Regions from separate parts of the Nocardioides sp. NPDC047086 genome, predicted to be linked through region 1. Evidence: riboswitches for the same ligand, from Rfam matches in the RefSeq annotation. Region 1 holds a riboswitch; the other holds the start of a gene.
The links. Region 1 has a riboswitch for cyclic di-AMP ahead of ABZ796_RS14930 (NlpC/P60 family protein). Riboswitches for the same ligand answer to the same signal wherever they lie in the genome.

Region 1 (7,716 bases):
TCGTGCGGGTGGAACAGCAGCCCGCCGGTGCGCTGGGAGATGAGCCCGAACTCGACCATCACGACCGCGATGGTGAGCATGAGTACGCCGCCGGCGGCCCAGCCGAGCAGCGCGGCCTCGCCCAGGCTCTCGTGGAGGCCGGGTACGGCCAGGAGCCAGCCGGACCCGATGACGCCGCCCGCGGCGAGACCGATGACCTCGACGAGGCTCAGCTTGTCGGTCTGCTCGGCGGGTCGCTCGTCCCGCTCGTGCTGCACCGGCTCGTCGGGCGTGACCGGCGTGACCGGTGTGACCGGCGTGAGGGGCTCGGTGCCCTGCGGCGCGGGAGCGGCGGGAACCTGCGCCCGTCGCATCGCCTCGAACGCGATCGCGGTCATCATGCCCCCGACAGCGGCGATCCAGAAGCTCGGCTCGTGCATCAGCTCGCGAATTCCCGGCGACTTGAGCGCGTTGAGCTGGACGCTGCCGTAGATGGACATCACGAATCCCGCGGCGCACAGGATCATCCTGGCGATTGCGCTGAGGGTGTGCCGCACGCGCTGGTCTCCCACTCCCGATGATTCGACGTCGAGAGAACCTATCGAATCGGGCCGGTGCGGCGCAGGAAGCCGGCTGGATCAGCCGAGCAGGGGCGAGAGCGAGGAGAGTGGGACGGTGCGGGCGCCGGCGCGGCGTACGTCCTTGACTACCTCGGCGTCGTCGGTGGCGACGAGGATGACGCGGCCGGCCGGCTCGGCGTCGACCAGGTCGCGGATGACGTCGTCGGCGATGACGCCCTCGGGGGAGAAGAGGACCTTGACGCCGCGAGGAGGCACGGCGGTGGGACGTACGGATGCGGAGTGGGCGTCGAAGACGACGGTCGTCTCGGCGCCGGTGCGGGCGGCGATCGGGGCGATCGCCCGCAGCAGCCGCAGCCGCTGGGCATCGAGCGCCGAGTCGGGCCACAGCGCCTTGGAGACGTTGTAGCCGTCGATGATCAGCCGGACCCGCGGCATGGCCAGGAACTGCTCGAGGTGGGCGCTGCTGGTCACCCCGGCACCGGCGGCGGCGTCCGCGGAGGCCAGCTCGGCCTCCACCCGCTCGCCGGGGGTGCCGGTGACCGGCGGCAGCGCCAGCTCGCGACGCAGGCCCCCGGCCGCGTCGAGCAGCGTGTCGAGAAGGAACCGGGCGCGCAACGAGGCGTCCTCACGGTCGGTCTTGGAGGTACGCCGCTCAGCGGCGGCCTCGCGCTCGAGCTTGTCGATCTGGCTGCGGAGCTGGCGCAGCTGGCGGTCACGTGCGGCCAGCTCGTCCTCGGCGCGGGCGAGCGCAGCGCGGGTCTCGGTCAGGGCTTCGTCCAGCCCCGTGCCGACCTCGCGCGCGGCGGCCCGGGCCTCGCCGAGCTTGCGTCGCAGGACGGTGTTGTCGGCCTTGAGCTCGTCGAGACGGGCCTTGCGGTCGGCCCGCACCTCACGGATCTCGTCCTCGGCCGCGGTGAGCTTGCCCCGCAGGCGGGCCACCTCGGCGTCGACCGCCGGCACCGCGGCGGCCTCCAGCCGGTCGAGGGCCTCCTTGAGCGAGACCTCCCAGGCGTCGGGGCGGACGAGCCAGACGACCGCGGCCGCCTCGGCCGGGTCCTCGGGAAGGACCACGTCGTCGGGGGAGCCCTCGGCGACGTACGCCGGGCGCAGCTGGCTCCCGACCTTCTCCCGGACCTCCTCGTCGCTCTCGAGTACCGAGGCGATCATCGCGCCGCCGGCCTTGGCCCGCCGGGCGGGCGCGAAGTCGGCGATCCGCTTGAGCGCGGGCGGCAGGCGCACCACGTCGGGAAGCACCCCGGCCGTGAGCGCGACGATGCGCCCCCGGACCGTGTCGGGGAGCGTCGCGTACGCGAAGACCTCCATGTGCCAAGTGTAGGGACCCGGTCCGCGATCGCCGCCTCGAATACCGTGCTGCGATGGTGGTGACACGCCGGACGCAACCGGACGAAAGCAAAAATGTCGGTGCTCGGTGAGACCGTCGCTCACATGACGACGAGAATCGACTGTGACACCTGCCTCGTGCGGGGACTGGCGTGCCACGACTGCGTGGTCACCGTGCTTCTGGGGCCGCCCCCGGAGCTGACCATCGAGGACGACGAGCGCCGGGCGCTCGACGTGCTGGCCGAAGGTGGCCTGGTCCCGCCGCTGCGCATGGTGGAGGGGATGTAGCCGAACTTTTGGGCGTGGGTGGTTGGCAGGTGGGGGATGCCGTCGGCTAGTGTGCGCAGGAACTTGGCGCTCGTGGGAGTGGGTCAACCGGCCCACGCGAGTGTCGCGCTTAGTCCAGGCCCGCTTCGGGGCGGGCCAGGAGCCGGGGAACCACACCGATCATCTGGGGTGTATCCGCCGCAAGAGCGATCTGGGAGACCAGATCGAGGAGCGGTGGTAAGGCAGGTCGTGCCTGAACCCGTCAGCTCACCCGGTAGGCGTCAGCGACTACACAAGGAGACCGTCCGCTCGTGACACGCGACCGGAAGCGACTCATTGCCGGAGCAGCCGGCATCGCAGCCATCGGCGTCGCCGGGATCATCCCCGCGATGCCCGCCCAGGCAGACCCTGACATCGACGACGTTCGCAAGAAGGTCGACAAGCTCTACACCCAGGCCGAGGCTGCCAACGAGGACTACAGCAACGCCAAGCTGCGGCTGCAGGACCTCAAGGACCAGCTCGAGGACCTCAGCGCCGATGAGAAGCGTCAGAGCAAGGAGCTGGACAAGATCCGCGCCGAGCTCCGCGACTCCGTGCTGCGGCAGTTCGAGGGTTCCGACGTCTCTGCCGTCGGCCAGGTGATCACCTCCGAGGACCCGCAGGAGTTCCTCGCCGGTCTCTCCACCGTCTCGTCCTACAACGCGCTCCAGGCCGACCTGCTGGCTCGGTACAACACCGAGGCCGAGGCCCTCCAGGTGCGCCGCGAGGCCACCGAGGACGCCAAGTCCCAGATGGCCAAGGTCAAGACGACCATGCAGCAGAAGAAGAGCGAGATCGACAAGAAGTACGAGGCGGCCCAGGCCGAGCTCGACGAGCTGGAGGCCGATGAGCTGGAGGAGTTCCAGTCCACCGACACCAGCATCCCCTCCAACCTGCCGCCGCCCTCGGGTCGCGCGAAGGTGGCCGTCGACTATGCCCTCGCCCAGGTCGGCGATTCCTACGTCTACGGCGCCACCGGCACCGAGTCGTGGGACTGCTCGGGCCTCACCATGGGCGCCTGGGGCCAGGCCGGTGTCGGGCTCCCGCACTCCTCCTCGGCGCAGTACAGCAGCGGACCCCAGGTCTCGCGCGACCAGCTCGCCCCCGGTGACCTGGTCTTCTACTACAGCCCGATCAGCCACGTCGGCATCTACATCGGCAACGGCATGATCGTGCACGCGTCCAACCCGAGCACCGGTGTGAAGGTCTCCCCGATGGACGAGATGCCCTACACGGGCGCCGTCCGCCCGGGGTGAGCTTGACCCAGCACCCCGAAGAGGCCGATCGTTCGCAGGTGCGAACGGTCGGCTCTCTTCTTTCCCGCATCCGGGCTCACCCCGCCATCATCGGGGCCGGGCTGGTGCTGGTGATGCTGCTCGCCGGCTTCGTCGGCTGGCGGCTGACCGGCGGTGGCGAGTACGTCGCGCCGACACCGACCACCGCGCCGGTTGTTCGCGCCGACACCGAAGGCGCCCGGGCCTCGCTGGAGAACCTGGTCGACGGCGTACGTGACGGGGCGGAGCCCGACGGTGAGGACGCCGCCGCGGTGGCGGTGAGCAACGCGCACGCCATCGGCATCGAGGACGTCACCGCGAGGTACGTCGCGGAGTCGGGCAACGTGGAGCCGGACGGCGCTTGGACGGCCGACGTCGAGATGTCATGGCGTACTCCGGGCGACCCGGTGCTGACCGAGGAGCTGAGGGTCGGCTTCGACGCCGAGGGCGCGATCACCGGGTTCTCGGCGGCCCAGGGCACCCGGCTGCCGCTGTGGCTCAGTGGCCCGGTCGAGGTGCGTCGTACCGGCTCGACCCTCGTGGTCGTCCAGGCCTCCGCCGAGGTCGCCGATCGCTACGCGGAGCTGGCCACCACCGCGGTCGCCGGGGTCCGCAAGGTCATCCCCTGGAAGGACCCGCTCCTGGTTCTCGAGGTGCCCGCGGCCGGCCTCGACGCCGCGCTCGGTGCGCAGCGGGGGACCTACGCCGCCGTCGCCGCGGTGACCGCGACCGTCGACGGGTCCACGAAGGTGGGGACGCCGCTGCACGTGTGGGTCAACCAGAGCGTCATCGGTGACCTCGACGACCCTGGCGCCCAGATCGTCATCACCCATGAAGCGACCCACGCGGCCACCGACGCCGCGACCAACACCCATCGGCCGATGTGGCTGGTCGAGGGCTTCGCCGACTACGTCGCGCTCCGCGACACCGAGCTGCCGCTGTCCAAGACAGCCGGCCAGATCCTCGCCCAGGTCCGCGAGAACGGCGCCCCCGACCACCTGCCGGGCACCTCCGAGTTCAACACCCGCTCGGAGCACTTCGGTGCCGAGTACGAAGCCGCCTGGCTCGCCTGCGAGGTGCTCGCCGGGGCCGGCGGCGAGCAGGCGCTGGTCGACCTCTACGAGGAGACCGGGCGCGGCATCGGCCTCGAGAAGGCGCTGCAGGCCGGCTTTGGCTTCGGGGAGGACGAGCTGACCGCCCGCTGGCGGACCCGTCTGTCACACTCTGCGTCGTGATCAGTGCGCGGCGTACTTCCTGGGTGGTTCTCGTCCTCGGGGCGGTCGCGTTCGTGGTGCTCGCCTGGGCCTTGATCCCGTGGCACCCCTACCCGGGCGGCCCGCTCGACCTGCCCGACGAGCGTGAGGTGTTCACCCCCGAGGAGCTCGAGCGGATGCTGGCTTACTCCGGCACCGCTCGCTGGATCAGCCGGGCCTCGCTCATCGTCTCGCTGGTGGTCGCCTGCGTGCTCGGGTTCACCTCGCTGGGGCGGCGCCTGGTCGCGCGGCTGCGCGGGCCATGGCTGCTCCGGGTGGTGCTCGCGGTCGCCGTGGTCACGCTCCTCGGCTGGATCGCGACGCTGCCGTTCGGGGTGGCGATCCACCGCCTGCAGCTGCGCTACGGGCTCTCCCGGCAGGCGTGGGGGTCCTGGCTGGGCGATTCGCTGCTGAACCAGGTCGTCGGCATCGTGACCACCTCGGCGGCGCTGCTCGCCCTGTTCGCCTGCATCCGTCTCGGCCGGCGTTGGTGGCCGGCCGTCGCCGCCGCACTGGTCGCGGCCCTCGTGGTCGTCGGCTCGTTCGTCTACCCGGTGGTCATCGAGCCGCTGTTCAACGACTTCGAACCGCTGCCGCGCGGCCAGTTCCGCACCGAGGTGATGGCGATCGCCGAGCGTGAGGGGGTCGAGCTCGACGACGTCCTCGTCGTCGATGCCTCCCGGCGTACGACCTCGCTCAACGCCTACGTCACCGGCTTCGGCTCCACTCGCCGGGTCGTCCTCTACGACAACCTGGTCGACTCCCAGCGGGGCGCGGCCGCGCGCGGGGCGGTCCTCTCCGTCGTCGCCCACGAGCTCGCCCACGCCAAGCACGACGACGTCCTGGTCGGCACGGTCATCGGCGCCGCCGGCGCGGTCGCCGGCGTCGGTCTGCTGGGCCTGCTGCTGTCCTACCGGCGCGAGGAGCAGTACGCCACCCCCGAAGCCGTTCCGATGCTGATGGCGGTCTTCGCGCTGGCGAGCGTGCTGGCGATGCCGATCCAGAACGGCCTGAGCCGGCACGTCGAGGCCCGCGCGGATGTCGACGCGCTGCATGCCACCGGCGACCTGGAGTCGTTCATCCGGCTGCAGCACTCTCTCGGCGTACGCTCTCTCTCCGACCCGTCCCCGCAGGCCTGGTCGCAGTGGTGGTTCGGCTCGCACCCGACGACGCTGCAGCGCATCGCTATCGCTCATCGGGTTCTCGACTGAAAAGAGGCCGAGTCGGCGCATCTTGACCAGAAATGCCGCCGAGTCGGCTCGTTATGACGAGCCGACTCGGCGGGGAACTCGGTCAGGATGCGCCGACTCGGCGCCACGGGAACAGCTTTACTTTGCGTAGAGCGCTTCGACCTCGTGGCTGAACTCGCGCATGACCACGTTGCGCTTGAGCTTGAGGCTGGGGGTGAGCTGGCCACCCTCCTCGGTCCAGGAGTCGGGGATGATCACGAACTTGCGGATCGACTCGGCCTTCGAGACCGCCTTGTTGGCGTCGTCGACGGCGCTCTGGACCACGGCGCGCAGGTCCTCGTCCTCGACGAGGTCCTCGATGTTGCCGGACTTGCGGTTGGCCTCGGCCCAGGTGGGCAGCGCCTCGGGGTCGATGGTGACGATCGCGCCGATGAACGGCTGACCGTCGCCGACGACGATGCACTGGTCGACGAGCACGTGGGCGCGCAGGCGGTCCTCGAGGACGGCCGGGGCGACGTTCTTGCCGCCGGCGGTGACCAGGATCTCCTTCTTGCGGCCGGTGATCTTGACGAAGCCCTCGTCGTCGACCTCGCCGAGGTCGCCGGAGTGGAACCAGCCGTCCTCGGTCTTCGCCTCCGCGGTCGCGGCAGGGTTCTGCCAGTACTCCTTCAGCACCTGGCCGCCCTTGAAGAGCAGCTCGCCGTCGTCGGCGACGCGTACGGAGGTGCCGGGCAGCGGCCGTCCGACGGTGCCGATCTTGAAGGCCTCGGGCAGGTTGACCGTGAGCGCGGCCGTCGTCTCGGTGAGGCCGTAGCCCTCCAGGACGGTGACGCCGATGCCGCGGTAGAAGTGGCCCAGACGCTCGCCGAGCGGGGCGCCGCCGGAGACGGCGTAGGAGCAGTTGCCGCCGAGCGCGGCGAGCAGCTTGCCGTAGACGAGCTTGGCGAAGAGCTTGTGCTTGGCGGCGAGCAGGAACGGCGCCTTGCCGGTCTCGGTGGCCCGGGAGTATTCGATCGCGACCTCGGTGGCCATGTCGAAGATGCGGCCCTTGCCGTCGGCGACGGCCTTCTGCGAGGCGGTGTTGTAGACCTTCTCGAACACTCGAGGCACGGCCAGCACGAAGGTCGGCTGGAAGGTGCCGAGGTCGGCGACGAGGTTCTTGATGTCGGGGGTGTGGCCCAGCCGGGTGCGCGACTTGATGCAGCCGATCTGGATGATCCGCGCGAAGACGTGAGCCAGCGGCAGGAACAGCAGCGTGCTGCGGCCCTGGATGCTGAACAGGGCGTCGAGGGAGTCGACGACGACACCGAGCTCGAACATGAAGTTGCCGTGGGTGAGCACGCAGCCCTTGGGGCGGCCGGTGGTGCCGGAGGTGTAGATCAGCGTCGCGGTGTCCTCGGGGGTGACCGCGCTGCGGCGGGCCTCGAGCTGCTCGTCGGTGATGTCGGTGCCGAGCTTGACCAGCAGGTCGACGGCGTTGTCGTTGATCGACCACACGTTGTTGAGGGCGGTGCAGCCCGCTCGTACCTCACTGATCCGGCTCATGTGGCCGGCGTCCTCGGCGATGACCGCCACGGTCGCGGAATCCTGGAGGATCCACTCGATCTGCTCGGCCGAGGAGGTCTCGTAGATCGGCACCGTCGTCGCCCCGGCGAACCAGATCGCATAGTCGATCAGCGTCCACTCATAGCGCGTCTTCGAGAGCAGCGCGACCCGGTCCCCAGCGCCGACACCCGCCGCGATCAGACCCTTGGCGACCGCCGAGACCTCATCGAGGAACTCGGACGACGTC
Region 2 (7,716 bases), on a different contig from region 1:
CGAGGACGCGACCGAGGCCCTCGGCGGCGCGGCGAGCGAGAAGAAGGCCTACGGCGACGGCGACCAGACCACCATCTCGGGCGAGGTCGACGACGTCGCCCAGGAGTACGGCTGCATCTGGACCGGCCCGGAGGGCTCGGCGACCTCGGCCCGAGCCTGGGTCTTCGCCCCGCCGGTGACCCTGGACTGGGCAACGCAGATGACCAAGAGCGTGCCCAAGGGCTGCAAGGCCGCCTCGACACCGGCGTACGGGAAGCCGTCGGTCGCCCTGACCTGCACCGACGCGAAGAAGCAGCCGAAGGTCGTCTACCGCGGCCTCTTCGGTGACGCCTGGCTCTCCTGCGAGCTCACCGGCAAGGCCGGCGAGTCGACCGCGACGCTGCAGAAGCGCGCCTCCCGTTGGTGCCTGGTGACGGCCAACGCGGCCGCCGCCTGACTCCTGCAGCCTCCGATCGGAGCCCCGATCCCGGCGCGTCGTTTGCATCGGCCCAAAGTCGAGTGCTTTAATCGACTTAGTCGCTCGGGCCGGGTAGGCACCTCACCGGGCGGCGTGCGCCGCCGCGGGCACTGAGTCAGAGCAGAGCCGGCTGGCGAGAGCGGGTGGGGTCCTTAGGGATGGGGACCCCACCCGCGACGCGGGACGCATCGCATCCAGCGCGGCGACGCGGGAGGCGTCGCATCCGCACCGCGACGCGAGCCAGGCCAGGACGGTGTCGGCGAACTCGGCGGGCTGGTTGCGATGCACGAAGTGACCCACGTCGAAGTGGACGAGATCGGCCTTCGGGATCCGCCGGGCGACCTTCTCGAGGTCCGCGGGCGGGATGTGACTGTTGCCACCACCGGCCACGATCAGGGTCGGCATGGGCAGCAGCTCGAGCTGCTCCCACATCCACGCGTCGTACCTGGTCGCCTCGACCAGCAGGGACGCGATGCACTCCCAGTCGTGGGGCATCGGCCTGATCGCGCGCCCGGGCGACCTGCGCTCGCGCGGCGCGGGCGGCACCACGTCCTCGATGACGAGCCGGGAGACCAGGTCGGGTCGGTGCATCGCGACCAGGAGGGCGACGTTGCCGCCGGTCGAGTGGCCGACGACCACGGCACCCGAGATCCCGAGCGCGTCCATCGCCGCGATGACGTCATCGGCGATGAGCCGGTGGGAGTACTCCGAGGCCCAGTCCGAGTCCCCGTGACCACGCAGGTCGAAGGCGTGGACCCGGTGGCCGACCGCGAACGGCGGCACCACCCCCTGCCACCTCTTCGCACTGCCCCCGAGCTCGTGCAACAGCACCATCGGCACCCCGTCCTCGGGGCCGTACGCGTCATAGACGTACGCCGCCCCGCGGCCCGGGAGTGGAAGCCTGGTGCGCGTCAGCGCAACCATCGAGTCAGTTCTGTTCGGCCTTCTCAGCGCCGCGGCGCCACCGGATGCCGGCCTCGAGGAACCCGTCGATGTCGCCGTCGAAGACCGCCTGCGGGTTGCCGACCTCGTAGGTCGTACGCAGGTCCTTGACGATCTGGTAGGGGTTGAGGACGTAGTTGCGCATCTGGTCGCCCCAGGATGCGGCGACGTCGCCCTTGAGCTCCTTGAGGTGCGCCTCCTCCTCAGCCTTCTTCAGCGCGAGCAGCTTGGCCTTGAGGACGATCATCGCGGCGGCCTTGTTCTGCAGCTGCGACTTCTCGTTCTGGCAGGAGACCACGGTGCCAGTGGGGATGTGGGTCAGCCGGACCGCCGAGTCGGTGGTGTTGACCGACTGGCCACCGGGGCCCGAGGAGCGGTAGACGTCGACCTTGATGTCGTTCTCGTCGAGCTCGATCTCGTCGGTCTGCTCCAGCACGGGCACGACCTCGACCGCGGCGAAGGACGTCTGGCGACGCCCCTGGTTGTCGAACGGGCTGATCCGCACCAGGCGGTGGGTGCCGGCCTCGACGGAGAGCGTGCCGTAGGCGTAGGGAGCGTGGATCGCGAAGGTGGCGGACTTGATCCCGGCCTCCTCGGCGTAGGAGGTGTCGAAGACCTCGACCGGGTACTTGTTGCGCTCGGCCCAGCGGACGTACATCCGCATCAGCATCTCGGCGAAGTCGGCGGCGTCGACGCCACCGGCGCCGGAGCGGATCGTGACCAGGGCCTCGCGGGAGTCGTACTCCCCCGAGAGCAGGGTGCGGATCTCCAGGCTCTCGACGGCCTTCTTGACGCGGCCGAGCTCGGCCTCGGACTCGGCGAGCGTGTCGGCGTCGCCCTCCTCCTGAGCCATCTCGACCATCAGGCCGAGGTCCTCGATGCGGGTGTTGAGCTCGGTGAACTTGTTGAGCTCACCCTGCAGCAGGGACAGACGGCCGGTGACGCGGGTGGCGTTGTCCTGATCGTCCCAGAGGTCGGGCGCGGCGACCTGCTCGCCGAGGTCGGCGATCTCCTTGCGCATCGCGTCCAGGTCCAGCACCTGACCGATGGTCTGCATCGTTGCCTGGAGCTGCTTGATCTCGGTGTCGAATTCGGGGCCTGCCACGTCCTACAGGTTACTTGACGCGTGGTGCCGCACCCGATTCGCCGGCCCACTGGTCCTCCCCGAAATATGCGCTCGCCCTCCGGTACGGGGAACCGGAGGGCGAGCGCCAGGGGGATATGTGGGGTGGGGCCCCGAGAAACCTCAGGCCTGGTGGGTCGAGCCAGCGAACCAGCCGTCCCAGGCAGCCTCTTCGCGAACCGACGCGCCCGGCTTGGGGGCGTGCAGCATGATCGCCTGGCCATTCTCCCACCGCAGGAAGATGCCGACGTGGTAGACGGGGCTACCCCAGAACATCAGGTCGCCGCGCTGGATCTGGTCGTTCGGGACCGTCGGCAGGGCAGCGGCCTGGTCCCGCGAGACCCGGGGAAGCTCGATGCCGGCGGCGCTGAAGGCGTACTGCGTCAGGCCGGAGCAGTCGAACGAGCTGGGGCCGGTGGCACCCCAGACGTACGGGTCGCCGATCTGCTCCGAGGCGACGCTGATCGCGCGCTCGATCTTGCCTTCCCGGCTCGCGGCGAAGGCCTTCGCCTCCGCCTCGGCCTTCTTCTTCGCCTCCGCGGCCTTCTTGGCGGCGATCGCTGCCTTGCGCTTCGCCTCGGCCGCCTTGCGGGCTGCCTCGGCCTTGCGCTCCTGGACCTCGACAGCCCGTTCGAGCTGCTTGATGTCGGTGAGCATCGCCGCGGGGGTGGCCGAGGCCTCCAGGGTCGGAGCCTCCACCACCTTGGCCGGCTCGACGGTGGACTCGAGGGTGGTCGTGTCCTGGGAGACCGGAGCTGCGTTGGCGGCGGGCACCGCCACCAGGGCGCCGGCGGCGATGCCGCTGGCAAGGGTGATGCGGCCGATGAGCTTGCTGTGGCCGCTGATGGATCCTGCGATCGTCCGGGCGATCGAGACGTTCGGCACCCGGAACGGGCGCGCCGTGCCTCGATGGGCAGGAGGAGATACGGACTTGGACATGCGTGAGTTCCTTCCCACGCCTGCGAGGTGAGCTGTCGGGTTCGGGCTAGAAGGTTGCCCGGCCATCGTGCGATGGCTTCACCCCAAAGCGACCGTCCGAGTTAGTCGCGTGGAACTTGGGTCCCCCGCTCCTGTCCCATACGTACTGCTGAGTGTGAGGGTTAGGGGGTTCAGTAGTAGGGGCCGGCTTCCGGAGGGACAGGATTCGGCGTGTACCGGGGCCGGTCGTGCGTTCTGCACGGCTCATCCAAGGTGACATGCGATCTGGAACGGATCCAATCCCGAATGCCCGCTTCTCGAGCACATTCCGCGTGGTTACGCTTGTTTTTGCCGTCGTTTGTGAGTCATCTCACGCGTTGAACGCGCATATGACCCCGTGTCGGACTTGCGTTTACTCCGCTGCTTCGAGCCGGAACCCGACGCCGCGGACCGCGACGACCTTCTCCTGGACACCGGCCGCCTCGAGCTTCTGGCGCAGGCGTCCGACGGTGACGTCGAGCGTCTTGGTCGAGCCGTACCAGTTCTCGTCCCAGACCTCGGCCATCAGCCGGTCACGGGAGACGACCTTGTCGCGGGAGGCGGCCAGAACAGCCAGGAGCGCGAACTCCTTGCCGGTCAGGGTCACCTCGCGCTCGCCGGCGTAGACCCGGTGGGCAGCCACGTCGATGCGCAGGGCATCGTCATCGGCGCCGGGCTCGACCGGACCCGAGCGGCGCAGGAGGGCACGGACCCGCGCCTGGAGGACGGCCAGCGCGAACGGCTTGGCCAGGTAGTCGTCGGCGCCGGCGTCGAGACCGACGACCAGGTCGATCTCGGCGTCACGGGCGGTGAGGATCATGATCCCGCCCTCGTAGCCGTTGTCGCGGGCGGCCTTGCAGACCTCGAGCCCGTCCATGTCCGGAAGGCCGAGGTCGAGCAGCACCAGCTCGGCGTCGTACGGAGGGGCCAGCAGCTCCAGCGCCTTCTTGCCGGAGTCGACCCAGGTGACGTCATAGCCCTCACGCTGGAGCGTGCGCACCAGGGGAGCAGCGATGTCCTCTTGGTCTTCTACGACAAGCACGGAGTTCGACATGAAGAGAACAATAGTTACAGCCCCGTAGGGCTTGTGAAGAGATCCCCCCTTTCAGATAAGCGCGTGATCACATTGTTAGGTCCGAGCTGATCGATACCGAGCGGATCCTCGGCCCCTTCGGTGACCTCCTCCCACGTGACCGGGGCCGCGACCGTCGGGATCTCCTTGCCCCGCAGCGAGTAAGGGCAGATCGTCGTCTTCGACCCCGAGTTCTGCGACCAGTCCAGGAAGACCTTGCCTGACCTGCGACTTTTCGTCATCGTCGCGGTGACCTGGCGTGGGTGGGCCTTCTGGAGCTCCTCGGCGACCTCCTTGGCCAGCGCCGTGGCGACGTCCGGCTCGACGGGCTCCGGCAGGGCGGCGTACAGGTGCAGGCCCTTGCTCCCGCTCAGCACCGGGGTCGCGGAGAGATCTCGGGCCCCCAGCGCCTCGCGCACCAGCAGCGCCACCTCGCAGCACTCCTGCAGACCGGCCGGCTCGCCCGGGTCGAGGTCGATCACGATCCGGTTCGCCCCTGCCGGGGAGCCGTCGGCGCCCACCGTCCACTGGTGGACGTGCAGCTCCAGGGCGGAGAGATTCGCGGCCCAGGTGAGCGCGGCGAGGCTGTCGAGGATCGGAAAGGTGAGTGTTCCCTCTTTGTGGTCGGCGGTTCGCGATCCCGTTGTCGGGACGGTGACGGTGCGTACCCAGCTGGGGGTGCCGGCCGGGGCGTTCTTCTCGAAGAACGACATGTCCCCGATGCCGTGCGGCCAGCGGATCCTGGTCACGGCACGGTCCTGGAGCTGTGGCAGGAGCGCCGGCGCGACCTGGGCGTAGTAGTTGAGGACCTCGCCCTTCGTCATCCCCGTACGCGGATAGAGCACCTTGCTGAGGCTGGTCAGGGTCAGGACCCTGCCGTCGACCTCGACGCGTACCTCTTCTCGTTCGACCATCACAGATCCTCCGGTGAGACGTCGTCCCTGATCCCGATGAAGCTCGGCTGCCGCAGCCGGCCCTTGTAGCTCGACGCCGCGACGGCACTGCCGTGGGTCTCCACCTCGACGACGAGGCGCGGCTCGACCCAGTGGGTGCCCCGGGCGTCCACCGGCGGCACTCCCCCGTCGGGGTCGACGTCGGGGCCGGCGAAGGGACTCCGGGCAGTCTCTCGGAGCAGTTCCCCGAGCCGCTGGGCCCGCTTGCCGGTGATGCCGCTGCCGACCCGCCCGCGGTAGACCAGCCCGTCGGGGGTCGGCTGCCCGACGAGCAGGGCGCCGAGACGTTCGGTGCCGCCTTCGGTGCCCACCTCGGGCCGCCAGCCGCCGACCACCAGCGAGGCCCGGTAGCGGTGGGCCAGCTTGATCCAGTCCTTGCTCCGCTCGCCGGGACGGTAGCGGCTGCCGCGCCGCTTGGACACGATCCCCTCCAGCCCCTGCGCCCGCGTCACCTCGTGGAGCATCCGGCCGTCGTCGTACGTCGGGGGCACCTGCCAGCTCGACAGGTCACCGCTCTCGAAGAGATCCTGGAGGACCCGGCGGCGTGCGGTCCACGGCTCCTCGATGAGCAGCCGGCCGTCGAGACGGAGAAGATCGAAGACCATGTACGTCGCCGGGATCCGCTCTGCGAACCGCGCCGCCCGGCGCGCGTCGCGGTTGTGCATCCGGTCCATGAGCACCCGGAAGTCGGGCAGCCCGGCGTCGTTGAGGGCGATCACCTCGCCGTCGACGACGATGTCGCGTTCCGGCCCCGTCGCGATCTCGGGCCAGGCGGGGGTGGCGTCGTTGCCGTTACGCGTGGCAAGCCGGGTCTGCGTACGTCCTGGCTCGGACTCGCCGACGAGCCGGATGCCGTCCCACTTGACCTCGTGGACCCACTCCTCCCCCGGCGGAACGTGGGCGCCGGGCGTGGCCAGCATGGGACGCATGCGTCCATCTTGCCCCGGCGGCGGCCTCGCGCCGGGAAGATTCGGTCTGGTGACCCCGGCCAGTCGATGTCCACGCGGCACGCCTCCGGGGCGTGTGACAGCGTCAGCACCGCGCTGTAGTCACAGCCGTAGGTGGTCAGCTCCAGACGGACCAGATCGTCACCGGATCCTCTGACCAGCACGGGCTGCATATGATTCGGCTCCAACTCGTCGGCTCCTTCGACGAGTCCCTCCGATTCGACCCGCCAGCCCAGCGTCTCGATGCGATCCGCCAAGAGGGCGAACTCCGAACGCGCGGCCCTTCCAGGTCCGTACTCCTCGGCAACAGGGTCATCGGGCCCCTGCCAGTAGATCCCCGCGTGCGGTTGAAAGGCCGTCTGGATCGAATCGTCATAGACGCAACCGACGACCCCGGCGTCCCGATTGAGCGTGGTGCCCGGCGGCCCTTGAACCGCCATCACCTCGTCCGACCAGGGCTCCAGATCCTCCATCACCTGCCGCTCCACGGCCGAGTCCACCGAGTAGACCCTCGGCGCGAACAACCACGAGATCCCCGCAGCAGCCCCGACGATCAACGCGCTGTAGGCGAAGCCCACGACAACTGCGACGGTGACGATCGCCCGGACAGTTTCGGGGACAGCTCCATCTGCCACTTCCGCGCATGTGTGTGGGAAGTGGCAGCGCATGTCCTTGCCGACGACGTCACATCCGCGCATGTGCACCGTTTTCGCAAGCTTTCACGCATTCCTCGTTACGAGTTGAGCAGACTCACGATCACCACGATCGCAATGAGGCCCACGACGATTGCTGCGTCGTACGCCAGGAGTCGAGCCTGCAGCCACGGCGCCAGTACACGCGGATCGTGCCGGTCACCCAGAAGCCAGGCAGATCGTTGCTTGTGGTTCAACTCGTAGGTTGCCTTCGTAATCGCCGCGAACCTGCCCTGAATCGCGCATGCTTCCGCGGGCCGGGCGCGCCGAGTGAGGTTGTCGATCGCTGCTAGCTCATTCTCAGTCAGGCCACTGTCGTACGTCACCGGCACCCGTTGTTCGGGGCCGAAGTGGCGATCGAGGACCGGCGGCCACCGGAGTGCGCTCACGCGAGCCGGGGCTGAGTAGATCGGCCCGCGCTCGAGGACAAGTTCGGTGAATGTGAATAGCTTTCCGGTGCCCTCGCACTTATCGCACCTCTTCTTGCCCTCCTGTCCACAGTCGGGGCACGGGGTCCGACCCCTACCATCACACCTCTGGCACACCCCGACTCGACGGTCTCTGGCACCGCGG

Region 2: it holds a riboswitch for cyclic di-AMP, as region 1 does, so the genes downstream of both, ABZ796_RS19050 (C40 family peptidase) here and ABZ796_RS14930 (NlpC/P60 family protein) in region 1, are expected to answer to the same signal.

What each region holds. Positions count from the first base shown of each region.
Region 1 covers NZ_JBEYUV010000018.1:90,693-98,408, forward strand. The annotation lists gene ABZ796_RS14915 (APC family permease) at 1-536, opposite strand, end outside; gene ABZ796_RS14920 (NYN domain-containing protein) at 618-1,883, opposite strand; gene ABZ796_RS14925 (hypothetical protein) at 2,007-2,189, shown strand; cyclic di-AMP (ydaO/yuaA leader) riboswitch at 2,286-2,464, shown strand; gene ABZ796_RS14930 (NlpC/P60 family protein) at 2,480-3,463, shown strand; gene ABZ796_RS14935 (hypothetical protein) at 3,502-4,716, shown strand; gene ABZ796_RS14940 (M48 family metallopeptidase) at 4,713-5,945, shown strand; gene ABZ796_RS14945 (AMP-dependent synthetase/ligase) at 6,063-7,716, opposite strand, start outside.
Region 2 covers NZ_JBEYUV010000027.1:46,172-53,887, reverse strand. The annotation lists gene ABZ796_RS19065 (hypothetical protein) at 1-436, shown strand, start outside; gene ABZ796_RS19060 (alpha/beta hydrolase) at 539-1,381, opposite strand; gene prfB (peptide chain release factor 2) at 1,386-2,504, opposite strand; gene ABZ796_RS19050 (C40 family peptidase) at 2,646-3,461, opposite strand; cyclic di-AMP (ydaO/yuaA leader) riboswitch at 3,467-3,639, opposite strand; gene ABZ796_RS19045 (response regulator transcription factor) at 3,853-4,533, opposite strand; gene ligD (non-homologous end-joining DNA ligase) at 4,548-5,465, opposite strand; gene ABZ796_RS19035 (DNA ligase) at 5,465-6,433, opposite strand; gene ABZ796_RS19030 (protein kinase) at 7,185-7,716, opposite strand, start outside.